DNA from 3 places in the Bacillus sp. A015 genome. Region 3 is predicted to be linked to each of the others. Evidence: predicted binding sites of a transcription regulator. Region 3 holds the regulator's gene; each other region holds the start of a gene.

Region 1 (10,111 bases), on a different contig from region 3:
ATTCAGGCCCTTTCCCGTACGAATACTGTTTGCCTACTGGCTGTCTTAAACGATGAATGTCTCCAGATTTATACCATTTCATCCATGTTTTAAGTTGAGTCACATTCCGAATATTTAATTCCTCCAACACTTTTTTAACTGGTACTCCCGCCAATCGCATTTCAATTGCTTTCATCTTCACTTCAATTGGATAACTAACTCTTGAGCCCATAGAAAAACACCTCCAAATTATTTTCAGGTATTCTATACCCGATTTTCAACTTAAAGGTGTTTTTTATTTGTCTCACTTTATGGGGTCAGTCCCCTTTATGATTAGCACCGCTTTATTGATAGGTGCCGTGCGTTCATACAAAGCACCATTCATTTATTCGCCTGGAATGGAGGAAGGCAAGCTGTATAATTCGATAACGGAACAACGCAGTCTCAAAAGTCCTCCGTGTCTCATTTTTCTTCAGTAAAACTCCACTATAAACTCATTCAAAAAATTTCGATAGGAATAGACTGTATGGAATAGAAGAAAAAATTAGAGAAGGAGGCATTATCGTGGGAAATATAACACAGGATTTATCGGCTCTTGGTTTAAACATCTCACAAAGTGTAGGTTTTGGTAATAACCAACCATCAAATCCTACCGCAAGTTCGAAATTTAATGGGCTTTTTGCGGGACTTACACCAGGTACTGATCTTAGCATCGTTGGTGATTCAGGTTTCTTTTATGGCCCAGGTAATTTTGTCACGTTTAATCAGGTGGCGGGCATTGTATTTTTTAATGACTCAGGGTTAGGAGGTACTGGACCTACTTTAATAGATGTGAACAAAATTGAAAGTGTGACGTTCCCTAGTTAAATATTGTCACATTCTTTGGTATGTGAATGAACCTATAGCTGGCATGCGTTCGTATTTAATCAAATAGGTTATTTCCAGGGGAATATTTGAGATCATGAATGAAGTTACTAAAGGATGCTATAGTGTGCTAGATGTTGACACCATCAATCATTTAAAGATGTACAGAAACATGAAAAAACATCATTCAGTCATTTTGCTGGATGGTGTTTTTTCTTATATGAAAGGATTCACGCTACATAATTGAATCAAGGTGCAATACTTACTCTACAGAAAAGTGAGTGAATACTAGGGATTTGTGTGGAAGAGGGGGAAGGAGAGAGGGACAAGAAGGTGACTTCTTCAAGTGTCGATATGAAAATCACTGAAGGGTATAAAATAGTTCGACAATTTCGTGCGACAGCAATGGCTAATCGTCATACTTATTTTAACTTTATGAAGGTTTAGGATCGTTCACTGGCTTATCTAAGCTCTCGATATATCATCTTTGAAGAGGAACAGACTCATACATTCGAGTCTTGAATGTTTTCATGCAACAAGGAATAAACATAATGAATGAGGAAAAATGGATGTATGAGATAAGCAGGGAGGTTATACGAGTGCAAAAGATTTGCAGGGAAGTCTGGATCGAAGTCAATCTTGATGCAATAAAGAGAAATATTCAAGCCATTCAAGCACATATTCCAAGGAAAAGTAAGATCATGGCCGTGGTGAAAGCGAATGCTTATGGACACGGCTCAGTGGAGGTAGCGCGACAGGCACTGGAAAGCGGTGCGACAGAGCTGGCGGTTGCCAGCTTGGAAGAAGGCATTGTATTGCGAAGAGCGAAAATTGAAGCGCCTATTCTAGTCCTTGGATTTACCCCGCTCGACTGTGTAAAAAAAGCTGCGACATGGAGAATTGACCTATCCGGTCTACGTGCAGACTGGATCAATCAAGCAAATGCCATTTTAGCGGAAGAAGAAAGTCAGCGTCGGCTTGGCATTCATGTCAATGTCGACACAGGCATGGGGCGACTAGGCGTTCGAACGAAGGAAGAGCTTTTGGAAGTCGTTGAGGCACTTGAAGAAAGTGAATACCTCAGATGGGATGGAATCTTTACGCATTTCTCAACTGCGGATGAGCCGGACCCTGATTTCACATTGCTTCAGCACAATATTTTTACTGATTTTCTTCGTTTTCTAAAAAAACAAGGAATTACGCTGCCTACCGTACATATGAACAATACGGCCGCTGCCATCGCATTTCCTGAATTTAGTGCCGATATGATTCGGCTTGGCATCGGACTTTATGGACTATATCCATCACAATATATTCAAAGTTTAGACGCTGTTCAGCTGGAACCCGCTCTGAGTTTAAAGGCGAGAATTGCTTTCGTGAAGGAAATGGAGACAGAGCCTAGGACCGTCAGCTATGGTACTACCTATGTGGCAAAGCCTGATGAAGTCATTGCGACTATACCGATTGGTTATGCGGATGGGTACTCGCGTGCCTTATCGAATCGAGGATTTATGCTTTTCAGAGGAAAACGAGTGCCGATTGCGGGGCGAGTCACAATGGATATGACCATGATCAGTTTAGGCGAAATGAAGGCAAAGCAAGGCGAGGAAGTCGTCATTTACGGCCGCCAAAAAGGCGAAGAAATTTCTGTCGATGAAATCGCCGAAATGCTCAATACGATTAACTATGAAGTCATCGCCACCTTAAGCCGCCGTGTTCCGAGGTTTTATCGTCGAGGTGGGAAGATTATTAAAATGTCGACACCGGTGATGTATGTGTGAGGATAAATAACAGGTGCACTTTGGTTATATTCATTCTGGTGTACAATGATAAAAGGTTTATTTTTAGTGCTTTTGAGCATTTTTATGATGGTAACAATTCATCCGTTAAAAGCTCATGCAGCTGAGACAAATGGCTGGACGAAGCGAGCAGACTTACCTGAAGAGAGACTTCATTCTAGTTCCGCAGTAGTAGATGGGAAGATTTTTGTTTTTGGGGGAAGTAGTGAAAAATCATATAGTAATAAAAATACCTACATGTATGATCCTCACAAAAATGAATGGAGCTCAAAAGCTGACATGTCTAGAGAAAGAACAGATAGTACGGCAGTGGCGATAGGTAAAAAAATATACGTCATTGGAGGGGCATATCAAGATAGCACAAATACGATTGATATTTTTGATGCAGAATTAGATACATGGGCAGAAACACCAATTAATATACCATACTTTGCTGTGACAAAAGGCGAGTTTTGTAAATGATAAGATTTATATTCTTGCAACGAATAAAAGTCCTTTTCAAGAACATAATTTTTATAGTTATGATATAAAAACGGATAAATGGCAACAATTAAGAATGTTTCCTCAGCAACTTACTGGTATGTCTATGTCAGAAGTCATTAACAATAAAATTTATGCCACAGGTGGGGAAAGAACAGTTAGTAATCTTCATAATGCCCACGTATATGAATATAACATTGAAACAAATCAATGGGTACAAACGAAATCACAGTTGAATTTTTATCAACTAGGGGCTGCATTTACAACATATCAGGGAAAATTGTTTATGGCTGGCGGTCAGTATGATGACAGATCCAGTCTATTATCATCCTATACACAGTTTTATGATGTTAAAACTAATTCTGTGAAAAGAAGTTCGGTCAATTTACCTGAAGCTAGAGTAGGTTCAAGTGCTGTAACGATTGAGGATACCATATATATTATAGGAGGACGAAATTTCAAACAAGATTATCATTCAAAATCGATTAAAAGTGATTACAAATCAGTGATCTCTATCTCATTAAAAGATTTGCAAATTGCTGAAGGTGAAACAAAGACAGATGATGGTTCAGCAGAAGAACCAAAAGATCAGGATGGAACAAAACCTGGTGATGGCACAACAGAAGAACCGAAAGGCCAAGATGGAACAAAGCCTGGAGAAGAAACTGCGAAAGGTATACTTTCAATTACCATGATAAACGGGCTACAAAAGGATTATTTGCTTTCAATGAAAGAAATCAACGATTTTCTAAACTGGTATAAAGAGAGAAGTTTTGGAATTGGTATGAACTTCTATGAAATCAATGATGAGCACAATAAAGGGCCTTTCACAAGTAAGAAAGATTACGTGGTGTATCCAAATATCTTAATGTTTGATATCAAGCAATATTGATAAACTGTAAAGCTGCTGATAATAGATCAGCAGTTTTTTTGCACAATTGTTAAATTAAGGATTAATGTCATGAAAAAACAAGATATTTTTTTTAAAATCTGCTAAACATCCTATAACCACGTCCGATAATAGAATTGTCAGGGTTGATAAGCCCTAGAATAAAGGACTTTTTTCAGACAAGGACGTCTGTCAGGTCCCACATACATGGAGGTAATAGGAAATGAGAATTAACCACAATATCGCAGCACTTAACACATTGAACCGTTTGTCTGCAAACAACGGTGCTAGCCAAAAGAACATGGAGAAACTTTCTTCTGGTCTTAAAATCAACCGTGCAGGAGATGACGCAGCAGGTCTTGCGATCTCTGAAAAAATGCGTGGACAAATCCGCGGATTAGAAATGGCGTCTAAAAACGCACAAGACGGTATTTCCCTTATTCAAACAGCTGAAGGTGCATTAACTGAAACTCACTCAATCCTTCAACGTGTTCGTGAACTCGTAGTTCAAGCTGGAAATACTGGTACACAGCAAGATGAAGACTTAACTGCAATTAAAGATGAAATGGATGCTTTAATTGAAGAGATTGATGGTGTTTCTGATCGTACAGAGTTCAACGGTAAAAAACTATTAAATGGTGATTATAAAGCTTCTACCCCACCAGCAGCCGCTGACCCATCTTTAGTTTTCCAGATTGGCGCTAATGGGACGCAGCAAATCAAAGTTAACATCCAAGATATGGGTGCAGATGCATTAGGCGTTGATGATGGGGCTGGTGGCATCACTGCAAACCAATCAATTAAAGATTTAGATGTAACAGCCTTTGCAACTAATGCAGCAGATGCAGCAGATGTTGGTTTTGACACTCAACTTAAGATTGTTGATTCAGCTATCAACCAAGTATCGTCACAACGTGCTAAACTTGGTGCGGTTCAAAACCGTCTAGAGCACACAATCAACAACCTTGGTGCTTCTTCTGAAAACTTAACAGCTGCTGAGTCTCGTATCCGTGACGTTGACATGGCGAAAGAAATGAGTGAGTTCACAAAGAACAACATTCTTTCTCAAGCGTCTCAAGCAATGCTTGCACAAGCGAACCAACAGCCACAAAACGTACTTCAATTACTACGTTAATGAAAGGCCCCTTTATGGGGCTTTTTTTTATGCAATTAAATAGTACCTCTATTGAATAATTAGTTCTTCTTATGTTCAACCAATCATTCTCCTATTAAAATAGAAAAATTCGCGTATGTCTCACAATATCCACATCATTTCATCTTATTTACAGAAGCTACTTCCAATTTTTACGAATCTAAATGACTCCTTCTAATCGGAGAATAAAGACTCTTAATTTTTCCACTCCCTAGCGAAATGACCATACATCATAAGTCTTATTTCTTATTTATTCCTTTTTTGTTAAACATATTCCAAGTCAGTTCGATAAATGGATTGTAAGCCTTACAAAAAAATTCTAATTTAGAACTTTTGGACAAGGATGTCTATTAGGTTCAAAACACATGGAGGTAATAAGAAATGAGAATTAACCACAATATCGCAGCACTTAACACATTGAATCGTCTTTCTACTAACAACGGTTCAAGCCAAAAGAACATGGAGAAACTTTCTTCTGGTCTTCGCATCAATCGTGCAGGGGATGACGCAGCAGGTCTTGCGATCTCTGAAAAAATGAGAAGTCAAATCCGTGGTTTAGAAATGGCTACTAAAAACTCTCAAGATGGTATCTCTCTTATTCAAACGGCTGAAGGTGCACTGACTGAATCTCATGCGATACTTCAACGTATTCGTGAGCTTGTTGTTCAAGCAGGGAACACAGGTACACAACAGGAAGAGGATTTAGCATCAATTCAAGATGAAATCTCAAACTTGCAAGATGAGATTACAAGCATTTCTACTCGTACAGAGTTTAACGGGAAGAAATTATTAGACGGGACTTATTCGTCTAAGGGTGCTGAAGAAGGTGGTGAGGCACAAAGCCTTGTATTCCAAATCGGTGCAAACGCAACACAACAAATTACACTTAACATTGAAAACATGGGTGCTTCAGTTTTAGGAACAGATGGGACTGCTGAAGGTGAAGATGGAGCTGGTTCTGTTGCTGGAATTGATGTGACAAAATTCATTAGTGCAAGTGATGAAGATGGCGAGGAATCTGCTGGATTTGATGCACAACTTGGTATTATTGAAACAGCCATTAAGCAAGTGTCTGCTCAGCGATCTAAGCTTGGTGCGGTCCAAAACCGTTTAGAGCACACAATCAACAACCTTAGCGCTTCTGCTGAAAACTTAACAGCTGCTGAGTCTCGTATTCGTGACGTTGACATGGCGAAAGAAATGAGTGAGTTCACAAAGAACAACATTCTTTCTCAAGCTTCTCAAGCGATGCTAGCACAAGCAAACCAGCAGCCGCAAAACGTACTTCAATTGCTACGTTAATCAAAAAGCCCCATTGAGGGGCTTTTTCAGACCGTAGACAAACCCCACCTTTACTTGAAGTAAAAGTGGGGTTTTCACTTATTTTGATAAAATATATCAGTTGGCTTACGCTGGACATGGTCCTTTCCATGTCCAGTTTGCTAGTTTTTGAGATTCATGGCAGCGAAAGTAAGCATCGCCTGCATCGAAACTTTTTTCAGTCCTCAAGGGATTTTCTCCAACATACAAACATACATTACTTGAGAGTAAGGAACATATGATAGGATCATCATTAGAACAAGCTTTACTTGTGACAGAGTTTAGTGAAATTGTGGAGCGATTGACTGTGGTAAGCAAAGAAAGGAAAGACTTTATGCAAAAGGTGATGTAAACGTAAAAAAAACGAATCTAAAGAGGATTCGTTTTTTGATGACTTGTTATTTTCTGTTTCTTTTTTCAAAGCGATAATCGTACGTTTCGCCTTTTACAACATTTAAAAACTCGTGTCCAATTTGAACAAGCTGTGTATTTTTCCATTTGATGAGAGGATCTTTATCAGGGTATTTCCAGTAAATCGTTTTCTTTCGATGGGTCAGTTTGTTTTCAATTTCTGCTCTGACTGCGTTCTCCTTTAGCTTTCCTCCACTATGACGATAGGTGTTGATGATATATGTTCCGTCGGGTGATGACATAGAGCGGATGAATGTTCCGTGAGACACGCCTTGAAGAGAGAAGCATTTCCAATAAATGATACCAGCAAAGCTAATGAATAAGATGACGAGGATGAGGGTGGTTTTCTTTTTTAACATGAATTCCTCCAGATTTAGATCACAATAATGCTAATTTATGAGAGAGAATACAAAAAGATTCATATAGTCTAAAAGTTCTACTTGTTTCAATTATCGGTCATTTTTTCTCAAAATTCAACAGAAAGCCTAAAGATAAGGAAAATTTAAGGATGTCTTCATGTGGATAGACGATTCGAACACACTTTACAAAAGAATTTGAGATCAGTAGACTTATGCTCATATAGAGGAATGGGGCAGATAGAATGACGCAAATCATCGATACGTATCAAAATTATGAAGAGCTTTCCGCTCATGAAAGAAAAGGGATTGACTATCAAATTCTACACAAGCGGGAAGGAGATCAGCTTCTGGTTTTGTCGCCTCATGCCGGAGGAATTGAATCAGGCGTGAGTGAGCTGATCCATGAATTAGCAAGCGATTATTCTATGTATTTATTTGAGGGCCTTAAAGTGAAAGGCAATCATGTTCTGCATATTACAAGCACACGTTTTGATGAGCCGATTTGTCTTTCTCAAGTGCATACACATCATTATACGTTTGCACTCCATGGCTACGGAGAAACAGAGGTGCTTCAAACGTTAGTGGGAGGTACGGACAGAGAAAGAGCGGCAGAAACAGTGAAACGTTTAACGCTCAATGGTTTTCAAGCATTGCTGCTATCTGAATCTGATCGTTTTTCTGGAACACATCCTCATAATATAAATAATCAATGTTTGACAGGAAAAAGTGTACAACTTGAAATTAGTCAGGCGCAAAGAAGAGCATTTTTTCAAGACTTTAGGCGGCGCTACCGGCGTGCTACACAAAATGAACAATTTTATAGATACACAAATGTACTGAAACAAGTACTAAGCCTTTATGAATAAACCTCTTTTGTTATGCGTGCAGGCGTTTACGTTTGATAAGCAGCTTCTTTTTCTGCAACCCTTTCCGCTTTCATTAAATAGGAAGTAAACTCCTTTTGAAAGCGAATGCCTACTCTTCGCTGTTCGAATAAGGCAAGCCGTTTTTCAGCAAAAGCCCAGGTTACGTGAAATGTTTGAGTAATTTGCAAAATCGCTTGCTGCCGTAGATTTGGAAGCTTCATTTGCAGGAGTAAAAAGGTCGGAACACAAAAGTGATACATGAATTGTTTTGCCTGAAACTCTTGCAGTTCTCGAAAGAGCTTGTGCATCTTGAAATGATTGCCTGCGTGTTTCAGCACATGACAGAGCTCGTGGGCAAAATCCTGCCACTGTTCTTCTGGTGATAGGGATCTGTTTAAAATAATACTGTAAAGACCTTGATGTTTGATCATCATGCTGCCGGTATCCTCGTAATGGACCCATACATTAAATTCAGAAGCGATCCTTTGCATGTCTACATATGCAGGACCGCTTATTTGTAGTTGAGCGTATAACCGTTTAATATCTTCTTCTAAATGGGTTAAAAAATAAGTCATTTAAAAACCTCCATGCAAACGTATGTTCTATTTTTGGCGTAAAAGAAAAGTCCGTATAGGACTAAATGGCTAATAAAGCTATCGCTTACTTTTTATATCGGCTTGTTTTCAACAATTTTAACATAAAATCAAAGAAAAATGGAATTATTTCCTGTTTTTTTCTTCATTTTTTCATTCTCCACTATTAAAAAAGGAAGATTGAATTCAAATTTTACCATAGTCTAATCACTAAAACAAACAAAATTTGTCTTACGAATGCCATTGATTGATGAGAAAGAACAAATCAATCTAGCAAAAGGGAGTGCAGAACATGGTACAAATTTATCAAGATTTTATTCCAGTTGGAAATGGAAACCGGCCAGGATACGCCATGACACCGATGTATGTGACTGTTCATAACACTGCAAATACATCTAAGGGAGCTGACGCGAAAAGTCATGCGGCATACGTCAAACGCCCAGCGACAGAGGTGAGCTGGCACTTTACAGTGGATGATCATGAAATCTTTCAGCACCTGCCGTTAAATGAAAATGGCTGGCATGCAGGGGATGGACATGGGAATGGTAACCGGAAGTCGATCGGAATTGAAATTTGTGAGAATGAAGATGGACATTTTCAGCAAGCGGTCAAACATGCACAATGGCTTATTCAAAAGCTATTAAAAGAACATCATATACCGCTAGCAAATGTGGTCACACATCAGCACTGGTCTGGAAAAGCATGTCCACGCCAGCTTCTTTCTACATGGGATCAATTTAAAAAAGGAATTGAAACGGCAGGAGATCCAGAGCCGGTCATCACGTATGTCGTCAAAAGCGGGGATACGTTAACGAGTATTGCTAAAGCTCACGGGGTCACAGTTCAAGATTTACAGAAGTGGAATGATATTAGCGATCCGAATAAGATCAAAATTGGACAGGTTCTCAAAATTTATCGTAACGATGCAAAGAGTATGGATGAGCTGCCAGATGGGGTTTTAAAGGTGACTTCTCCATTGACAAAGGGAGAGCACGTACGCCTCGTCCAAAAAGCGCTTGCTGCTGTTTATTTTTATCCTGATAAAGCAGCTGCAAATAAAGGGATCGACGGAGTTTACGGAGAAAAAACGGCGAACGCCGTAGCGCGTTTTCAGCTGATAAATGGTTTGACAAGTGATGGGGTATACGGCCCTAAAACGAAGGAAAAGCTTCTGGAGCTGTTAAATAAGTGAGTGTTTCTGTTTGTATGATTGGATGACTGCTTCACTTTTTTCGTTTATTCGACGGACATAAGGAGAAGGCTGAAATTCAGCAAACTGAACATATCTCAATTGTTTGATTTTCTTTTTCATTTTTGGCACCTCAATCGCTGCAACGTATAGATTATTGTATGCAATTCTATGTGAAAATGGAATCAGGACGCAGGTTTAGTTCCGCG
Region 2 (10,170 bases), on a different contig from region 3:
ATTGATAGACTGGGACAAGTGTCAATGAAATGACCATAGACGCAAGCACAGTCGTCACTAAAACAGACGGTAATGCTCGAATAAATGAACCGTTCGCACCAGATAGGAAAACAAGTGGCAAGAAGGCAAACACAACCGCAAGCGTTGATGTCAAAATGGAGCCTGCGACCTCTTTCACCCCTGCAATCGTTCCTTTAAGCGGGCTTTCGTATTTTTTCATCTGCCTTAAAATATTATCGTTAACGACAATGGCATCATCCACAAGTATCCCTAAGGCAATGATAAAGCCAATGATTGAAATTTGATTAAGGTCCACTTGTAAAAATGGCAGCGGAATGGTTCCAATCGTGATCGATAATGGGATCGCTAGTGAAACGATAAAGGCACCGCCAATGGTGAGACCAAGTGTGGTGACGATAATGACAGCGATGACTGCAACGATGGCTTCTTTGATTAAATCATTAAAAATGGCATCTACTTCACTTTTTTGAGAATAGTAGTCTACCCACTCTACACCATTTGGCAGCTGTTTCTCTTTTTCAATGACAGCACTGACTTTGTCATACATTTTAGGAATATCAAGCCCTGGTTTTATATTGACTGTAAACGAATAGGCGGGCTTTCCGTTATACGAAACAATATCACTTTTCTCTTTTTCTACTTCTTTTAAGCTGCCAAGCTGACTAATTGTGACTGGCTCTCGATTCGTTTTTGAGAAAAGCTCAATTTTTTCGACTTGATCTAAGCGGTCATAGGCATCAATAGACAGCTTGACCTTCTCTCCGTCTGCCTGAATGTCACCTAGTGGAGAAGTGTCAAATTCCTGATTGATGGCATTTGTGACATCGGTCACATTTAACCCCTCATCCTCAAGCTTACTTGAGTCTAAGTTCAATATCGCTTGTTTGTCATTGAAGCCTTTGATGACGACACCGTCAACACCTTTGATGTCCTCTACTTTTTCCTTCAACGCACGAAGCGATTCCTGACTTTTCGCTAAGTCAGATGACTTACTCGACACAATCATGTAAGAACCAACCGGCACGTTGCCAAACTCATCCTTTACATCTGGCTCCATCACACCGTCAGGAAAGGAAGATGCGGCACTCGTGGTTTCATTTTTAATTTGACCTGCCACCTTTTGAAAATCGGCTTGATCATCAATTTCAAGCACAATATTTGAAAAACCAATGGCAGAAACAGAGCTCGTTTTCTCTACACCATTGATATCAGTTATGGCTGATTCCAGCTTATTGGTTACATCACTTTCCACCTGTTTTGCATCAGCACCAGGAAAAACAGTGGAGATGGTCACGATATTTGCTTGGAATTCTGGCAGTTCTCTTTTAGGAAGCTGCGTAAATAGATAGCCCCCGGCAATGAGAACGATAAAAAACAAAATAAAAACAAGCTTTCCTCTTTTCAAAAAAGCTTCAATCATTATTTCACCTACTTAAATATTTATTTTTGATGAAGTATTTTCAACTTAATCTTAATTTATCATCATGGTGAAAAAATGCAAGCTCTAATATGTAGTTTTTTTATCTATTTCATGAACTGAATATGTTATATAAGAAATGTATAGCAGTAAACAAAAACAACCTGCTTACATGATGTAAGCAGGTTGAAAATAATAAAATTAGAATTATCGTGGCTCAACAATCAGTTTGATTGCTGTTCTTTCTTCTCCATCGATAAGAATGTCAGTAAAGGCTGGAATGCATATCAAATCCACTCCGCTAGGCGCCACAAATCCCCTTGCAATGGCGACTGCCTTGACTGCCTGATTCAGCGCTCCAGCACCGATTGCTTGTATTTCTGCTGCACCGCGTTCACGTAAAACGCCGGCTAATGCTCCTGCTACTGAATTCGGATTTGACTTTGCTGAAACTTTTAAAATTTCCATTTCTGCTCCCCCTTAAATTTACAATGGATAAGTGAGTGTTCATTAGAACAATCTTTGTTAGATGATGCTATTTTTTTGAAAATCCATCCCCAAAATGTTTTTCAAAAATAGCAGGCTACCTACCATTTTTACTATATTCACGATAGAGGGCGCATATTCCTTCTTTCTGATTAATATTTTTCTGAAATAAATATGTGAACATTTATTCAAAGAAAATATGGTCATCATTTATCAAAATTCGATCAATTTTGACAGCTTTTTTCGACTGTTCGTCAATTTCTACGATCACTGCACTCAATTGTGTGCGGCCTTCTGCAATGTCAAAACGGACTGGAAGGCTCGTTTTGAATCGTTTAATGATCGTTTCCCGGTCTACCCCTAAAATGCCATCATAAGGACCTGTCATGCCAACATCTGAAATATACGCAGTTCCTTTTGGCAATACGCGGTTATCAGCTGTTTGAACATGTGTATGCGTTCCAACAACACATGATGCACGGCCGTCTGTATACCAGCCCATCGCTTGCTTTTCACTTGTGGCTTCACCATGAAAATCAATAAAAATAAATGGTGTACGTTTTGATGCTTCTGCAATTAATTCATCTACTTTTTGAAACGGGCAGTCAATTGGAGGTAAAAAAGTACGTCCTTGTAAGTTGATGACAGCCAATTCTTTTCCTTGCTTTTTAATGAAGGTGAGTCCTTTTCCAGGCGTACCTTGCGGGAAGTTGGCAGGACGAACAATATTGGCTGCATCATCGATGAAATCGAAAATGTCTCTTTTATCCCATGTATGGTTGCCCATTGTGAGCACGTCAGCTCCTGCTTGCAGCAGCTCGTGATAGATTTTTTCAGTGAGACCTTTCCCGTGAGCCGCATTTTCTCCATTGACAATTGTAAAGTGCGGCTGATATTTTTTCTTAAGCTTCGGCAAGTATTCTTTCAGTGTATCTCTGCCAGGTGAACCGACGATATCTCCAACAAATAATATTTTCATGCGTTTTGTACCCTTTCTCTTATAAATTGATCTTCCTATCAGTGTTGCATATTTACACAAAAAAATAAAGCGGCGCTAAGCGCACCGCTTTATTTTGCATACTCTACTGCGCGAGTTTCTCGAATGACCGTCACTTTAATGTGACCAGGGTAATCGAGCTCGTCCTCGATTCGCTTACGAATATCCCTTGCTAGACGGTGAGCTTCAAGATCATTAATTGAATCTGGCTTCACCATAATACGTACTTCACGTCCAGCCTGTATCGCAAACGATTTTTCAACACCTTCATAAGATTCAGAGATATCTTCTAATTTTTCAAGTCTCCGAATGTAATTTTCAAGCGTCTCACTTCTTGCACCAGGGCGTGCTGCAGATAATGCATCAGCTGCCGCAACAAGAACAGCGATAATAGATGTCGGTTCTTGGTCACCGTGGTGCGAGGCAATACTGTTGATGACAACAGGATGCTCTTTATATTTCGTCGCAAGCTCAACGCCAATTTCTACGTGGCTTCCTTCTACTTCATGATCAATGGCTTTTCCAATGTCATGCAGAAGACCTGCTCGTTTTGCAAGCTTTGCATCTTCTCCAAGCTCTGAAGCCATGAGACCTGCAAGATGTGCAACCTCAATTGAATGCTTCAGGACATTTTGTCCATAACTTGTACGGAATTTTAAGCGACCGAGAATTTTGATGAGATCCGGATGCAGACCGTGAACACCGACTTCAAATGTCGTTTGCTCACCCATCTCGCGGATATAATCATCGACTTCACGGCGTGATTTTTCCACCATTTCTTCAATTCGTGCAGGATGAATGCGGCCATCCTGGACTAGCTTGTCCAGAGCTATCCTCGCTGTTTCACGTCTAATCGGATCAAAGCCCGATAATATGACAGCTTCAGGTGTATCATCTATGATCAGGTCAATACCTGTTAACGTTTCTAACGTACGGATATTTCGTCCTTCACGTCCGATAATACGACCTTTCATCTCATCATTTGGAAGATTGACTACAGATACCGTTGTTTCAGCTACATGATCAGCTGCACAGCGCTGTAACGCAAGTGAAAGAATGTTTTTCGCCTTTTTATCAGCCTCTTCTTTCGCCCGGTTTTCAGATTCTTTCGTCATGACTGCAATGTCGTGGGAAAGCTCATTTTCAACTTGATCCAGAATGATTTGTTTCGCTTCATCTCGAGTTAAACTAGAAATGCGTTCCAACTCGGCTTTCTGCAAACGAATCATATCATCCACTTTGCTTTCCATCTCTTCAATATGTTGTTGTCGTTCATTCAGAGAATGATCTCTCTTCTCCAACAGGGACTCCCGTTTATCTAAAGTTTCATCTTTGCGATCAAGATTTTCTTCTTTTTGAAGTAAACGGTTTTCTTGTCTTTGAAGCTCATTACGTCTTTCACGAACTTCTTGCTCCGCCTCTACACGAAACGAATGAATTTCATCTTTCGCTTCCAAGAGCGCTTCTTTCTTCAATGCTTCCGCATCACGCTTTGCATCCTCAACAATTTGTTCGGCCATGTTTCTTGCGCCGGATATTTTTGCTTCTGCAATGGTTTTACGAACAAAGTAGCCAACAACTAAACAGATTAGGCTCAGCAAAATGGAGATGATCGTAAACATCGTAGGCGACATATTTTCACCTCCTCTTGCTATGAACTTGGTTTTACAAATAAAGTGTCGGCATGTACATTGTTTTGTACCTCAACATACAGGGCCTTCACAGGGAATGAGATCCTCACTGCCCTTGTCAAGTTTAAATTAGTTATCAATCATGTTAAGAAAAACAAGTGATACATTTCCATTGTAATTGTGTCGGAAATACTTGTCAAGCTAGTCAGACTGAGGCGTAAGTCGTTATTTCAAGCGAAGACAGAACTTTTGACCGCTACCTGTCATGTAATTGTAAAAAAAAGACGCTTTTCAAGTGAAAAACACCATTTATCGTTTCTTGAACAGTTCAAAAGACGAAAATGAGGGTTTTGTGGACATCTTGTCTTAAAAACTCTCACTTTCTCTTCACGCTGAAGCTGAAAAAGAAGACAAAGGGCTAAAATAAAGATCAATTTTAGCCCTTTGTCAACAATCTAAAAAGACGCTTTTCAGCGTCTTTTTAGTCTTTAAATTCCAATTCTTCTTGTCCTTCTTCTTCGGTTTCTTTCACTCCGTTTGTATCCAAACCGTAGTGTTCTCTGATTTGTTCTTGAATCATGAGGAGGATATCTTTGTTTTCTTTAAGGAACTGTTTCGCATTTTCACGGCCTTGTCCAAGACGTTCCTCTTGGTAAGAATACCAAGCTCCGCTCTTTTGTACGATATCTAGTTCGCTTCCAAGGTCGATGATTTCTCCCTCTTTTGAGATCCCTTCACCATACATGATGTCTACTTCCGCAATACGGAATGGCGGTGCAACCTTGTTTTTCACAACTTTAATTCTTGTTTTATTTCCCATAATGTCATTGCCTTGTTTCAGCTGTTCAGCACGGCGCACTTCTAAACGAACAGACGAATAGAACTTCAGAGCACGTCCACCAGGCGTTGTTTCAGGGTTACCGAACATGACCCCTACTTTTTCACGAATTTGGTTAATAAAGATGGCAATTGTTTTCGATTTGTTGATAGCACCTGATAGTTTACGAAGTGCTTGAGACATCAAACGTGCTTGAAGACCAACGTGTGAATCACCCATGTCTCCTTCAATCTCTGCTTTTGGTACAAGAGCAGCTACTGAGTCAATGACAACAATATCAACTGCACCACTGCGGACAAGAGCTTCTGCAATTTCAAGTGCTTGCTCTCCTGTATCCGGCTGAGAAAGTAACAACTCATCAATATTGACACCTAGTTTTTGAGCGTAAACTGGATCTAGCGCATGCTCTGCATCGATAAATGCAGCTTGTCCTCCCTGCTGCTGAACCTCAGCAATTGCATGAAGTGCTACTGTTGTTTTACCAGAACTCTCTGGGCCGTATACTTCAATAATACGACCGCGAGGATATCCACCTATTCCAAGCGCAGTATCAAGTGCTAACGAACCACTAGGTACTGTTGAAATACGTGTATCTGTTTGCTCTCCTAGTTTCATAATAGAGCCTTTACCAAACTGTTTTTCTATTTGTTTAAGAGCCATATCTAAGGCTGCTTGACGATCACTCATTCTATTGTTTCCTCCTTTATCAATTCCACTATCTATACTATACCTTGTTTTACGTCATTTGCCAAGAAAAAATCGAACACATATTCGATTTTTTCTTGGCAGATCTTTTAAGAAAAGAGCTGTTTCTATTAGAAAAAACAGTCTTTTATAAAGGAGTAAACCTAACAAAAAACAAAATTAACTCTCTTTTAATAATTTGAGCAAGTGATGCAGACCATATTTCACAGCGCGTTTTCGAATGCCTGATCGACTGCCTGTAAACATCCATTCAAACACGACTTTCTGATCTTTAGTGGATAGCCCAATGAACACTTTTCCGACAGGCTGTCCTTCTTGGCTAGCAGGTCCTGCCACACCAGTAAAGCTAATACCGATATCGCTTCCTGTCAGCTTTCTAATGCCCTCAGCGAGCTCTAAAGCGCACTCTTTGCTGACAGCGCCATGAGAAGACAACGTTTCCTCCCGGCAGCCAAGCACCTGCTGCTTCACTTGATTGGTATAACAAACCACACTTCCGTTAAAAATCGATGATGCCCCTTCGAGATCTGTCAGCCATTCGGAGAACATGCCGCCAGTCAGACTTTCAGCGGATGCTACTGTTTTCCCGTGTTCGTGCAAGGCCTTGGAAGCTTCATGGACAAGAGATGTATCTCCATATCCGTAGAAGTACTCGCCTACCCGCTCTAAAATTTGCGCTTCCGTTTCTTTTAACAGACGCTCCGTTTCTTTTTCATCCTCGTGCTTGGCTGTGAGCCTTAGTGTCACTTCACCGTCAGCTGCAAGCGGTGCAATCGTCGGATTGGTCTGAGCATCGATTAAATCTTCAAGGTCTGTTTCAAGCTGTGATTCACCGATTCCGAAGAAACGCAACACAACAGACACGATTTTTTCTTTTAAGCCAAGTTTCTCAGAAATCAGCGGCTTCGCCTCGTTTTCAAACATCGGGTGCAGTTCACTTGGTGGTCCAGGAAGCAGAATATAAAACGTATCTTCTTCTTGAATAAACATACCTGGTGCCATCCCAAACCGGTTCACCAATACATCAGATCCTTCTAGAACGAGTGCCTGCTTACGGTTGTTCGGTGACATGTCACGTCCGGTCTTTCGAAAGTAGTCTTGAATCGATTCAAATGCTTCTTCATTTAGCACAAGCTCTTTTCCGAGTGTATTTGCAATGGTTTCTTTTGTTAAATCATCTTTTGTTGGTCCAAGACCGCCTGAGAATATAATAAAATTAGATCTTTCCTGCGCCACTTGAATGGCTTGTTTTAAACGCTCTGGATTGTCACCAACTGCTGTGTGGTAATAAACATTCACACCAATTTCAGCTAGCTGTTTGCTGATGAATTGTGCATTCGTATTCGTAATTTGCCCTAGCAAAAGTTCGGAACCGACTGCAATAATTTCTGCTTTTCTCTCTGACTTCAAAGCGTACACGTCCTTTGTTAGTTAGAATTCTTTAAAGCTTCCCAGTTTTTCGCAAAGTAATCCCAGCCCGAGACAACAGTGAAGAACACCGCTACCCACATCGCAAGATCACCGAACGGGAATGATACAAGTTCAAACGGCAGGTTATGCAATAGAAGTGCTGAAATCGCAATGATTTGCGCCCATGTTTTCACTTTTCCAAGCATATTGGCCGCTACCACTTCACCGCCTCCGGCTAATACAAGCCTTAAACCTGTTACAGCAAATTCACGGCTAATGATGACAATGGCCATCCATGCCGGCGTGAGGTGATATTGAACAAGTATAATTAAAGCAGCTGAAACAAGCAATTTATCTGCAAGCGGATCTAAAAATTTACCAAAATTCGTCACTAAATTGAACTTACGTGCGTAGTAACCATCAATCCAATCGGTTGTCGAAGCCACAATAAACAAGATCGCTCCGGCAAGGTGAGTCACTTCAATGCTGACATCACCAAAGCGTGCAACACCCCAGTCAAAAGGTGCAAGCATAATGATCATAAAAACAGGGATCAAGGCGATCCGAGAAAGAGTAATTTTATTCGGTAAGTTAAACATGAAATCCAATCCTCCAATAAAGCAATTTTTTTATGTATATAATAGTAGGAACAAAAGAAAAGTCATCTACTTGCTTAAGATGACTTTTCCTTTCCTTTATTCACAATCACAATGTTTTGTGTCATCGTGTCTTTAGGGTCTAATTCGTACTTAAGTGTCTCGTCATTGACCTTGATGTCAATTCCAGTCGCATTCCCGAGACGGATATCGATCTGGGAGAGCTCTGACAGGTCTGTTTTAAACGATTCGCCATCTTTCAGTTCACCCATCTTCAGCACTTTTCCAGATTCGTCTCTCACGCGCAGCCATGAAGCTTGCGAGGCAGAAATGGTTAACTCCATCTCATCTGCACCTGACACTTCATATGTTGTCGTGGATCCTTCTGTATTCGTCGCCTTCAAAGAAACAGCTTCATCGTCTTTTGATGAATCATCCTTTGATGAATCGTCTTTTTTAGATGTATTTTCTTTATCATCTGACGAGGCTTTTTCTTTTTTCTTTTGATCCTTTGCGAGTGATGAATCCTCAGACACTTCGTATTTTGATTCTGATTTCTGAGGAGCTGCCTGATTATTCTTCTGTCCGCTATCCTGATTGACCGCTTGCACGATCACATATATGATGGCGATCACCACAAGTATGCCTCCAATGATTAAGATCGTCGGCAATAGCTCCAGCACCTTCGAGGCAGGCTTTGGCAGCTCTCTCTGCGGTTTAATATTTGATAATTTATCAGATACTTCATCGTTATACGTGCTTGGTACATCTTTACGAAATTCTTCGAACAATTGTTCAGGATTTAGTCCAACGGCTTCGGCATATTGTTTAATAAACGCTCTGACGTAAAATTTACCTGGAATAATATCATAGTTTCCTTGTTCGATTGCTAGCAAATAGCGCTTTTGGATTTTGGTCGCCGCCTGAAGATCCTCCAGCGACATCCCTTTTTCCTCTCTGGCCTCAACGAGCCGTTTTCCCAATTCAGTCAAAACAAACACCTACCATTACCATATTAAAAATCGAAGCCGGAAAAACCAGAATGATCAAATACTTGTGGTTCTTCAGCGTGCTCGTATGTAATTTCTTCGTCTGCACTATTGCGCAGTTCAATGATATAGTCGAAATCATCCATTGTATATTCTGAATTTTGAATAAAGATGTCTGGATGCTCGACCACTTTCGTTGCAGGCAGTCTCATAATTTCTCTTAAAAGCTGTAAGTGTTTCTCAGAACCTCTTCTTGTCGACACAATTCCATCAATAATAAAGACGTTATCTGGGCTGTATTCATCAGCAATCAGCTGACTGCGGATGGTCTGTTTCAAAAGAGTAGACGATACAAACAGCCATCTTTTGCTTGCACATACACTTGAAGCAACAATTGATTCTGTTTTTCCAACACGCGGCATTCCGCGAATACCAATCAATTTATGTCCTTCTTTTTTAAATAGTTCAGCCATAAAATCAACAAGAAGACCGAGCTCGTCCCTTTCGAAACGGAACGTCTTTTTGTCATCAGCATCCCGCTGGATGTATCGTCCATGACGAACAGCTAAACGGTCACGAAGTTTTGGCTGCCTTAATTTTGTTACTTTTATCGTTTCCATTGTATTTAAAATTGATTCAAGGCGCTTAATTTGATCTGTGTGGTCACAGCGCAAAAGCATTCCGCGTCTTGATACATCAACACCATTAATTGTCACAATATTAATTGAAAGCATCCCCATTAGAGAAGAAATGTCTCCTAAAAGTCCGGGACGGTTTACATATATCTCATATTCAAAATACCATTCGAGCTTTGCCAAATGATATTACCCCCTTCATTGTGGCAAATTTTTACCTTCCTTTATCATAAAGCATTTTCACATTTTTAGAAAGCACAATGTTGCTAAACGGTTAAAATAAAAAGAGAGGCACAAACGACCCCTCTTTTTGTTTAGTGCGAGCTATTATTTTCAACTAGCTTGACCATCATATTTGCAATGGCGCGCTGCTCATCTTCTGATGCAACGCTCCAAAGGTCAGCAAGCACTCTTTCCTGCTCGTTCTTTGCATCCACTTCGTTAG
Region 3 (10,170 bases):
AAGTGAATTCCTCTGATTTTCTTGAAATAGATGATTGGCTTAATGTGTTAATGGATGATCCTTTTGCCTGGTATGATGAACACCTCCCAATTGATCTTTATGAAACAAGCCGTGATTATATTATTGAGATCGATATCTCTACCCTGTCGATCACTGATGTAAAGCTGACCTTCGCTGGATATGAGCTCACTCTAGCTTTCACGGCACAAAAGCCAAATGATGAAAGCGAACAGCAAATTGAAAAAAGTGTCATGCTCCCTTTTTATTTGAATAACAAAGACATTGACACAGAATACGAAAACCGAATCATATCGATAAAAATTAAAAAATATTCTCATCATCAAGACGGGGCATTTTCCTTTCAAATGCCGCATTTCAAACATTAAGAGCCCACCTTCATTTTTTTGGTGGGCTCTCTTCCGTTCGTTTCAAGTCAATCCCTTTTGCGAACCACCATGGCCAAATAGTAGAGTCGCGATACGATAATATATTCTTTTTCTACTAAATGGTTTGGGTCCTTCTAGTAAATGGACGTCTATCAATGAAAAAGGGGCGCTTATAGAGAAAAGATACAGACATTTTTGTTATTTTCTTCTATCATCTCTTCATGTAAAATAAGATAGAGACATAAGGGGTATAAGGAGTGAGAACATGTTAAGCGGCTGGTTTTTGTGGTTCATTTTATTTTGGGGGACAGTGATGATCGGATTACTAGCAATCGGTGGCTTTTTTATGTTTCGCAAATTTTTAAAACGATTGCCGAAGGAAGACGGGAAATCAGAACTTGATTGGCAGGATGAATATATTCAAAAGAGCCTGCACCTATGGCGGGATGAGGACAAACAGCTTTTAAATGAGCTCGTATTACCAGTTCCAGAGCTGTTTCGAGATGTCGCCAAAGAAAAAATTGCGGGTAAAATTGGCGAACTGGCATTAAAAGAACAGGCTGCCAGCATTAATTTAGACTTAATCATTCGCGGCTATATAATCGCTACGCCAAAGCGAGACCATAAGTTTTTACTTAAGCGCCTGCAAGAAAAAAACATCGATCACACGCCATACGAATCGCTATTAAAATAACCTCCTTTTTAAAAAGGAGGTTTAATTCATTTGAGCCTGCTGCGGATCTAATTGTTTAGACAGCTTTCTAAACGATAAATACATGGCGACCCGCCAAGGCACGATCATGCCAAAGGCAAGGATCCAAAACATCCCGCTTAACGCACCATAATCAATGGAAGAACTCAGGATGGTCTTCATGCCAATACGAATAACAAGAAGACCAATGAGAATGAACACAAATGCTTTTGATCGCTTTAGATAAATTTCATTCCCTCTAATTTCAAATTTTGATGTTTTAATTAAAAATATGGAGAAAAACATCCCCACTGTGATCGCCTCAAGAAATTCGGCTCCAGTTACTTGAAACATAGGGACCAAAAACATCAGAGCGCCAGTGCTCATGAATATAGGAGGTAAAATAATTTTCTTCGCGGTTGCAGGTTTTGCAGATGATTTAATGCGAATAAACATGACGGCTACCGCCATACATACTGCAATTATAGAAGAGATTATGATCATCATATCAAATCATTCCTTTATTCTTTAAGGTCAGTCTATGTATAATATACTCCAATTGACGAAAAAAAACCATTCGCCGCGACTGTAGAAAACGATTTCAAAAGCCTGTAAATCCACCAAACAATGATGAGAACATAATGATAATCCATGTTAGAAGATCAAAGAACAGTAAAATCCCTACCACAATCATAATGATCCCGCCAATTCTCATGATGAGCTGCTGACGCTTTCTGATCCACGCCATTTTCGTGATGAAAAAGGACAGAACAAAAAACGGAATGGCAAAGCCTAATACATACGCAATCATATAGGTCACAGCGGACTCCGGTTTGTTGCTAGCAAGTGTGATGACAGCTGATAAAATCGGGCCGGTACAGGGTGTCCATCCAGCGGCAAAACCCATTCCGATGAGAATCGATCCAAAAAAACCAGCCGGACGATTTTTAAACTGCATCCTCTTTTCCCCCATGAGAAAAGAAGGCTGGAATACACCAAGAATCATAAAGCCAAAGAAAATAATGAGAATCGCCCCAATTTGACGAATCGCTTGATGATATTCAATAAAGAACGAACCAACGAACGATGTCCCAAAGCCAATCGCAATAAAAATGATAGAGAACCCAATTAAAAAGAATAATGTATGAAGCAGACTTCTTCTTCTCAGCATCACCTTCTCAGATTTCACTTCATCTATACTAACACCCGTGATATACGATAAAAAGGCTGGGTAAAGCGGAAGACAGCACGGTGAGATAAAAGAAAGAAACCCTGCTCCAAAAGCTAAAAAATAATTCAGATCTGACAAAAGAACACCCCCCTTCTTATAATATACAACAAGAGATGACAAAATCATTTCATTTTTTTTACATCATCTCAATAAAGATGGTCTATTCTCTTAAAACCTTATATAATTTAATTTGACATCGAGATAACGAATCCTTTAAATTTGAAAATAAACCTTAATATGGATATAATAGAATCGATTCTTTTTATCAAGATTTGCATGAAAGGAACATGACTTTGGTAAAAACATCATTATTAACTCAAATTGAAGAAAAAAGAGAAGAGCTGATGAAAGTTGTCTTGCATAATGGGATGACATCAACAGTGACCATCGAACATAGCCAGCAGCTAGATCATCTCCTCTTACAATATCAACGACACCTACACTCAAACTCAGCCAACTAATCATATCTCATGATATAAACCATGCCGCACGATTTTAGAAAAGTTGATATGTGTGACAATAAACGAAACAAAAACCTCTGATCACAGGGGTTTTTTGTTTTTGGTCTTTCAGATGATGCTTGACGCAGACGCCATAATAAAAACCACCTTCCCTGCTTCATTCATGCAAGTACAGTGGTTTTAAGCGTCTGATGAAGGTGACTTCAATAAAGAAAGGACATAGCTTGTCCATTCTTTATGACCATGTTCCATCTATGATCATAATATCGTACGTATTATTTCGCTTGGTTGTTCATGGCTTTCATCATTTGATTGATTTTCTTTTGGGACGGTTTCATGCCCATTTGCATCATCATCATACGAAGCATTTGTTCATTAATTGGTGGATTCTTTTTTAAGTAGCTCATCATATACTTACGAGCAATAAAGAATCCGAGTGCAACTCCTGCAAGCAGTGCAACAACGCCTACAAGGATGACAACCCATAAATCCATAATTCTTCCTCCTTCATGTTGTCTCGTATAAAGTGTACTAAACAAAAGGCTATTATACAACATTTCACGTTCAATTTTATTTTTTTAAACAAAATTCCTCACTTTTACCGGATTGAGCCACCCGTGCTTCTTTGATCCAAAGTCCATGGCAAGGAAGCAAGGACTGATTTTTCTCAGCACTTCAAAAAACACCGCTTCTGCCTCATAACTACCCTTGGCAGACATTTGGATATAACGATCTTTGATAATGAATGCAGCTGTTCCTTTTCCATCTGGTAATGAGGCGCTGTAAATCGAGCCTATTTGTGTATAGTGAATGTTCGTTAAGTTGTTCATTAATCGCTGGTGCATATGAAAAGCAGGGATTCGTTTCGTCACGTAATCCACTTGCTTAACAAGCATAACCAATTCATCTTCCGTGCGGTTCGTCCAGTGTAACGACTCAAACAAATGAAACAAAATAGATTCTCTGCCAAAATAATGATGAGCAAATTCATCCTCAATCCAATAAATATAATAATGGCGTTCCATGTCTATCCCTTCCTTTCACATTTCGTCAATCTCGTTTATTGCTTGTATTATACAAAAATGTGAAAGAAAGAATTGTCTATATATGAAGCAAGAAGAAACTAGTTTTGTCAAAAAAACAAGAAAAAAGAAAAAAGTTTGCAGAGCGGATGGAAATGCTCTGCAAACAGGTAGCAAAAAAGCATGATGCTTGGAAATCGATTATTTATTAAGCTTCGCTTTCACACGGCTGACCACGTTACTTACAGTAAATCCGTATTTCTCAATAATGGTTTCACCTGGAGCAGAAGCGCCAAATTTATCAATCGCAATCACGTCGCCATCAAGACCAGTGTAACGCTCCCAGCCAAGTGAAGCACCCATTTCAATCGCAATACGTGCTCTCACTGCTTTAGGTAGGACTGACTCTTTGTATTCGTCTGACTGCTGATCGAAGCGATCCCATGCAGGAAGACTCACAACAGAAGCGCGGATGCCTTCTTTTTCAAGTGCCTTTTGCGCTTCAATCGCTAAACCGACTTCAGATCCTGAAGCGAGTAAAAGTGCTTCTGGCTGAGCATCAGCAGCTTCAACGACAACGTATCCACCTTTTTCTACTCCCTCATATGCCTTCTCTGGTGCTTGGTCAATCGTTGGAAGGTTTTGACGAGTGAGTACTAGTGCTGTTGGTTTATCCGTTGAAGATACAGCCAGTTTCCACGCTGCAGCTGTTTCGTTTCCATCTGCTGGACGAATGACAGAAAGGTTAGGCATCGCACGTAATGAAGCAAGTTGTTCAACCGGCTCATGCGTTGGCCCATCTTCACCGACGGCAATACTATCATGCGTAAAGACATAAGTGACTGGCAGTCCCATTAATGCAGCAAGACGAATAGCTGGTCTTAAGTAATCTGAGAAAACAAAGAACGTTCCGCCGAATACACGGAGACCGCCGTGAAGTGCCATACCGTTTAACGCGGCACCCATTGCAAATTCTCTGACACCAAACCAAATATTTTTACCGGCATAATTCTCTCTGCCAAAGTCATCTGTATGTTGAATCGTTGTTTTATTTGATCCAGCAAGGTCAGCGGACCCACCAATAAAGAAAGGTACTTGTTTCGCAATGCCGTTTAATACTTCGCCAGAAGAAGCGCGAGAGGCAAGGCTTGAGCCTGCTTCATAAACAGGAACCTCTTGATCCCAATTCTCAGGAAGCTTCCCTTCGATCGCAAGCTTCAGCTGGGCTGCTAGCTCTGGATATTCTTTTTCATATTGCTCGAATAGCTCATTCCACGCTGCTTCTTTTTTCTGACCAGCGTCTTTTACAGCTTCTTTGAAATGATCGTACACTTCAGAAGGTACATGGAAATCTTCTTCAAACGTCCAAGAATAAGCTTCCTTCGTCAGCTTTGCTTCCTCGCTGCCAAGCGGTGCACCATGCACACCAGAAGTTCCCGCACGGTTTGGAGATCCGAAACCGATCGTTGTTTTCACTTCAATGAGTGTAGGTTTGTCCGTACTTTGTTTTGCTTTTTCAATAGCAGCAGTCACTTCTTCGATGTTGTTGCCGTCTGTTACGTAAAGAACTTCCCAATTCATCGCTTCAAAACGATTCTTCACATTTTCAGAGAATGAACGATCTAGGTCGCCATCTAAAGAAATATCATTTGAATCATAAAGAACAATTAAACGGCCTAAGCCTAAATGACCAGCAAGTGAAGCAGCTTCAGAGGAAATTCCCTCCATTAAGTCTCCGTCTCCGCAAATGCTGTATGTATAGTGGTCCACAACGTTAAAGTTGTCTTTGTTATACGTTTCCGCAAGATGTCTTTCTGCAAGTGCCATTCCAACTGCCATGGCAATCCCTTGTCCTAAAGGACCTGTTGTGGCATCTACACCTTCTGTGTGTCCAAATTCAGGATGTCCAGGTGTTTTGCTTCCCCATTGGCGGAATTGTTTTAGATCTTCGATGCTAAGGTTGTATCCGCTTAAATGAAGCATGCTATATAAAAGCATAGAGCCATGTCCCGCAGATAAAACAAAACGGTCTCTGTTAAACCAATTTGGATTTTGCGGACTTACGTTTAAGTGATTCGTCCATAAAGCGTATGCCATTGGTGCAGCACCCATTGGCATTCCAGGGTGACCGGAATTCGCTTTTTCAATTGCGTCTATGGAGAGAGTACGTATTGTTGCAATAGATTTCAATTCAATCGTTTCCATATAAATCCCCTTCCGTATCTTGTGTACACCATTATCATAAATCTACTGTCCTTTTTTCACAACTATTTCACGCTGAAAAAAAAGGATTTTGTCACATTTAGTTTATCGATCACCTAAAAACTTATGCAAATAAGAAAAAAGATGAGAATATTCTTCCCATCTTTTCAAAATTCAAGAAATCCTAGTCTTAATGAAGGTTCTGATCTCTTTCTCTTTTTAATTTTTCTGGTGTGACATCGTTTCCTTCAGGATCGACGATTTTCACGGTTTTAAGTGTATTTTTCATAGAAGAACGAAAAGCTTTTAAATATTCTTCTCTTAAATGCTTTTGTTCTGTTTTTTCAGCGTCCGACAAACCGGTCTCTTTCGACTTTTTTGAAAGCTCATTTATTCTTGCAAGCTGCTTTTTAGAAATCATGACAAACTCCTTTAAAACATTTTCTCTACATACTACTAAATATCATTCATTTTTACAACAATTCACACTTTACGTGGTAAGAGCTTTTTCATATTCTTGATACCTTCTATGCACCGTCGCCTTTGAAATGTCAAAGCCTAGTGCCTGAAGTGTTGCTGCAATTTCGGCGAACGTCATGTTGTTTTTTCTTAATCGAACAATTTCTGAAATCGGTACTTCAATTCGCTCACGGCCAGGCGCCTGCTCATGGTGTTTTAAATTGAGTTCAGGCTGATACCCGCGCTCAACAGCCCTCTTCATTCCCCGCTTAATTTTCAGGTTATGAATTTTTCGTTGATACTCTTCCACGATTCCTACAATCTCAATGACCATCTCATCTGCTTCTGAAAGCTCAAGCTCTCCTCTATGAAAAACACTATACACCTTTACTTTCTCTTTAAAAAGACAATGAAGAAGCGCAATTTTTGCTTGTCCTCTTCCAAGGCGCGTCTCATCCTGAATGAGAACAGCATCTATTGACTCTTCTTTCAGCGTAGCAAGCATATCAAAAACACCATTACGATCTAGATCGTATCCACTCGCTTTTTCTTTAATGACTTTGACCACATTCATCTTGTGCAAAGCAGCTAAAGCTAGCAATTCTTCTTCTTGTCTTTTCAGCGAGGTTTCCTGCTCTTCTTTGACAGTACTTACTCTCGCATAAATGATTGCGTTCATGTCTTCAATCGACCTTTCTACTGTACTGTTGCAAGTTGATATACGACTGGATGCTCTTTTTTGACTGGTATCACAAGGATGTCGCCAGGCTGGATTTCAGTTGAAGCAAGATCATTGTGTTCGGTTACCCAGTCAATAAACGCATTTTTGTCGATTGTTTTACTGTCGTTTACTTGATCAGCTAACCCCCAAAGAGTATCACCTGATTGAACCTCTATTTTAACATATTGATTTGGATCATTATGGCTAGTGACTGCGATAAGTGAGAGAAATATGCCAACGATGAATGAGAATACCCCAATAAAAATAATAGATTCTTTTAACCTCATAATGTCATCTCTCCTAACAGAATATGTGTTCGCTCTTTCTGTCATTCATTATAAATACGAACAAACGTTTCTGTCAAACGTTTTTTTCGAACCTATGTTTGTACTGTTAGGAAAAACATGCTATAATTTCTTTAAAATTGACGTTTTGAGGTGCAAAAGATGACGAAGCTATCAAAAAGACAACTCGATATCCTGACATTCATCAAAGAAGAAGTAAAAAGCAAGGGCTATCCCCCATCCGTTCGTGAAATTGGAGAAGCTGTCGGTCTAGCATCCAGCTCAACTGTCCATGGACATTTAGCTAGACTAGAAACAAAGGGTTTAATTAGAAGAGACCCGACAAAACCTAGAGCGATCGAAGTACTAGATGAAGAGGAAATGAATATTCCAAAGAGTGCTGTAATGAATGTACCAGTCATCGGAAAAGTAACAGCAGGCCTGCCTATCACGGCTATTGAGAATGTAGAAGAATACTTCCCGCTTCCAGAGACTTTTGCAGCGCCAGATGAACAAGTATTTATGCTTGAAATTATGGGAGAAAGTATGATTGATGCGGGTATTTTGGACAAGGACTATGTCATTGTGCGTCAGCAAAGCACCGCCAACAATGGAGATATTGTGGTCGCCATGACAGAGGAAGATGAAGCCACAGTGAAACGTTTTTATAAAGAAGATACACACTTTAGATTACAGCCAGAGAACCCATCAATGGAACCGATTATTTTACAGAATGTGAGTATACTAGGTAAAGTGATTGGCGTATTTAGAAATATTCATTAAAACAAGCCGGTATATCATCAGCTGCTGATGAGAACCGGCTTGTTTTTTATGAACAAGAATAAGCAAGAATGCTCGAACTTGGGAACGAACCAAATGTAAAGTTCGGCCATATAAAGCCTGTTGTACGGCCAAAAGGCTGTGAGGAAAGCACATACATTAAAAATACTTGACCGTTTCTAAGGAACACAATCGTCCATCTTCTATTACATCCCGCAGCAAACTGAACAGTTTGCTGGCCTCCACTTACACTTTGCCCTGAAATAAGTGACTGCATACTTTGAGGCTGAGAGACTGCTTGCTGATACTGTGAGATGATATGCTGCGGCGGAGCTGGCGGGGCTGATTGTCCGCCTGAACCTTGCCCTGGCCCAGTACCTCCCCCTCCGATTGGAAACCCAGGAAATCCTCCAACTTGAGGAATAGGAAGCGATGGCCATCCTTGTACCTGCCTATCATATAAGTACCCATTCCACATACCTTCATACGGATGATACATATGAAACACCACTTTCTTAGACATTCATCACGACAGTATATGTCATAAATGAAAAAGGGTGTTGAACGTCCAAATAGAAATTTTTCCAAAAGACGTTTTGTTCTTCTGTAGAACGGTTAAATAGTAGTGAAGAAGAAAAATTAAAAAAATGAAAACTTTTTGTCTCGCTCAAACGTTATATAGATAGAAAGAAAAGAAATAAAAAACTTTTAGATTTAATACTTGTAATATCACTGTAATTATTGTAACATTTGTAACATAAGAAGTTTTCATTTAAAAAAGGAGGCAATCGCCTTGAAAAAATTATTTGTTTTATTAACTGCTATTATGCTTATGATCTCATTACAATCAACAACACTGGCCGCTTCCAAAAAACCAGCCGCTTTAACAAATAAAGAAGCGTTACATATTGCCCTTGATGCAAGAGAACACTTTTGGAGTGCGATGTCAGGCTACAAAATTAATGAACATTCAGATTACAAATTAAAATCATTTAGTTATAAAGACATGACGTACAACTATCTTTCTAAAACATTTGATACAAAGAAAAAACTAAACAGCTACCTATCTCAAGTTTTCACAAAAGATGCGATCACTCATGGTTTAAAAGACTATCAGTTTATTGTTCATAATGGGAAAATGGCTGTTCCAGTCGGTGACGGAGACAACATGCTCAATTGGGAGAAAGCAACACCTAAACTTGTCTCTAAGAAAAATACAATCCGCACATATGAATTCACAGTCCCAACACTTGATGGACGTGAAGTAAAACGAACTGTCACTTATGAGAAAGTACAAAAGGATTGGAAAGTAACAAAAATTGACGCTGTGATCTAAATTAAAGCCAGGCCCGTTACCAGGCCTGGTTTTTATATTGGAGAAAATTCAGTCATGCAATCTAGCGCGTGGGCAAGTGATGATGCCGTGCGAAATTCATGAAAAGGAAGCCCGAGCTGCACAGCTGTTTGAGCGATTTCTGGTCTGATCCCTGAAATGGTCGTCTCCACCCCAATTAACCGAAGTGACGTGACAAGATCAAACATTTGATGAGCCACCATTGTATCAATAATGACGACACCCGATAAATCAATGCACAAATGCTGAACACCTTTTTGCGAGCACTGTTTTAATGTATTTTCTAATATAATCTTTGCTCTCGCTGTGTCAATGTCACCTACTAAAGGCAATAATGCAATATGGCTTTTTAAGACGATGACGGGAGAGCTCAGCTCATAAATCATATCTCTTTGAGCAACGAGCTGTTTGGTTGTGTTTTTCACATATTGCTGGATGAACACATGGATTGAAATGTTAAACGCCTCTGATATTAAATCATACCAATAAAAAATACGATCGATATCAATATCACCTTGACGCTGTTTAATAAACTCTTTTAAGTAATGAAGAACCACTCTTTGATTAGACATATATTCT

The links. Region 3 encodes LexA, which represses DNA repair genes until DNA is damaged. Its sites were predicted from a motif close to CGAACATATGTTCG; they were not measured.
Region 1: ACSLGF_RS08035 (ImmA/IrrE family metallo-endopeptidase) is a predicted target of LexA. The motif match lies at 8,711-8,724, and genes of this name have one in related genera.
Region 2: recA (recombinase RecA) is a predicted target of LexA. The motif match lies at 6,151-6,164, and genes of this name have one in related genera.

Annotation. Positions count from the first base shown of each region.
Region 1 is NZ_JBSPZB010000007.1:1,611-11,721, forward strand. Features, by position in the region: gene ACSLGF_RS07990 (hypothetical protein) at 1-211, opposite strand, end outside; gene ACSLGF_RS07995 (protein CgeA) at 544-846, shown strand; gene alr (alanine racemase) at 1,443-2,624, shown strand; gene ACSLGF_RS08005 (Kelch repeat-containing protein) at 2,670-3,104, shown strand; gene ACSLGF_RS08010 (hypothetical protein) at 3,229-4,014, shown strand; gene hag (flagellin Hag) at 4,235-5,146, shown strand; gene hag (flagellin Hag) at 5,546-6,466, shown strand; gene ACSLGF_RS08025 (DUF5412 domain-containing protein) at 6,883-7,254, opposite strand; gene ACSLGF_RS08030 (poly-gamma-glutamate hydrolase family protein) at 7,497-8,120, shown strand; gene ACSLGF_RS08035 (ImmA/IrrE family metallo-endopeptidase) at 8,147-8,695, opposite strand; gene ACSLGF_RS08040 (N-acetylmuramoyl-L-alanine amidase) at 9,006-9,905, shown strand.
Region 2 is NZ_JBSPZB010000001.1:236,308-246,477, reverse strand. Features, by position in the region: gene ACSLGF_RS01195 (efflux RND transporter permease subunit) at 1-1,441, opposite strand, end outside; gene spoVS (stage V sporulation protein SpoVS) at 1,646-1,906, opposite strand; gene ACSLGF_RS01185 (TIGR00282 family metallophosphoesterase) at 2,109-2,903, opposite strand; gene rny (ribonuclease Y) at 2,993-4,555, opposite strand; gene recA (recombinase RecA) at 5,034-6,077, opposite strand; gene ACSLGF_RS01170 (competence/damage-inducible protein A) at 6,255-7,505, opposite strand; gene pgsA (CDP-diacylglycerol--glycerol-3-phosphate 3-phosphatidyltransferase) at 7,523-8,104, opposite strand; gene ACSLGF_RS01160 (helix-turn-helix domain-containing protein) at 8,179-9,093, opposite strand; gene ACSLGF_RS01155 (DUF3388 domain-containing protein) at 9,117-9,908, opposite strand; gene ACSLGF_RS01150 (DUF3243 domain-containing protein) at 10,040-10,170, opposite strand, start outside.
Region 3 is NZ_JBSPZB010000020.1:512-10,681, reverse strand. Features, by position in the region: gene ACSLGF_RS15135 (Hsp20/alpha crystallin family protein) at 1-386, shown strand, start outside; gene ACSLGF_RS15130 (DUF2621 domain-containing protein) at 652-1,080, shown strand; gene ACSLGF_RS15125 (CcdC family protein) at 1,102-1,584, opposite strand; gene ACSLGF_RS15120 (cytochrome c biogenesis CcdA family protein) at 1,679-2,386, opposite strand; gene ACSLGF_RS15115 (aspartyl-phosphate phosphatase Spo0E family protein) at 2,596-2,769, shown strand; gene ACSLGF_RS15110 (YneF family protein) at 3,045-3,263, opposite strand; gene sirA (sporulation inhibitor of replication protein SirA) at 3,348-3,794, opposite strand; gene tkt (transketolase) at 3,993-5,996, opposite strand; gene ACSLGF_RS15095 (DUF896 domain-containing protein) at 6,184-6,414, opposite strand; gene ACSLGF_RS15090 (YneB family resolvase-like protein) at 6,484-7,131, opposite strand; gene yneA (cell division suppressor protein YneA) at 7,149-7,460, opposite strand; gene lexA (transcriptional repressor LexA) at 7,620-8,240, shown strand; gene ACSLGF_RS15075 (hypothetical protein) at 8,287-8,736, opposite strand; gene ACSLGF_RS15070 (IseA DL-endopeptidase inhibitor family protein) at 9,031-9,573, shown strand; gene ACSLGF_RS15065 (STAS domain-containing protein) at 9,606-10,170, opposite strand, start outside.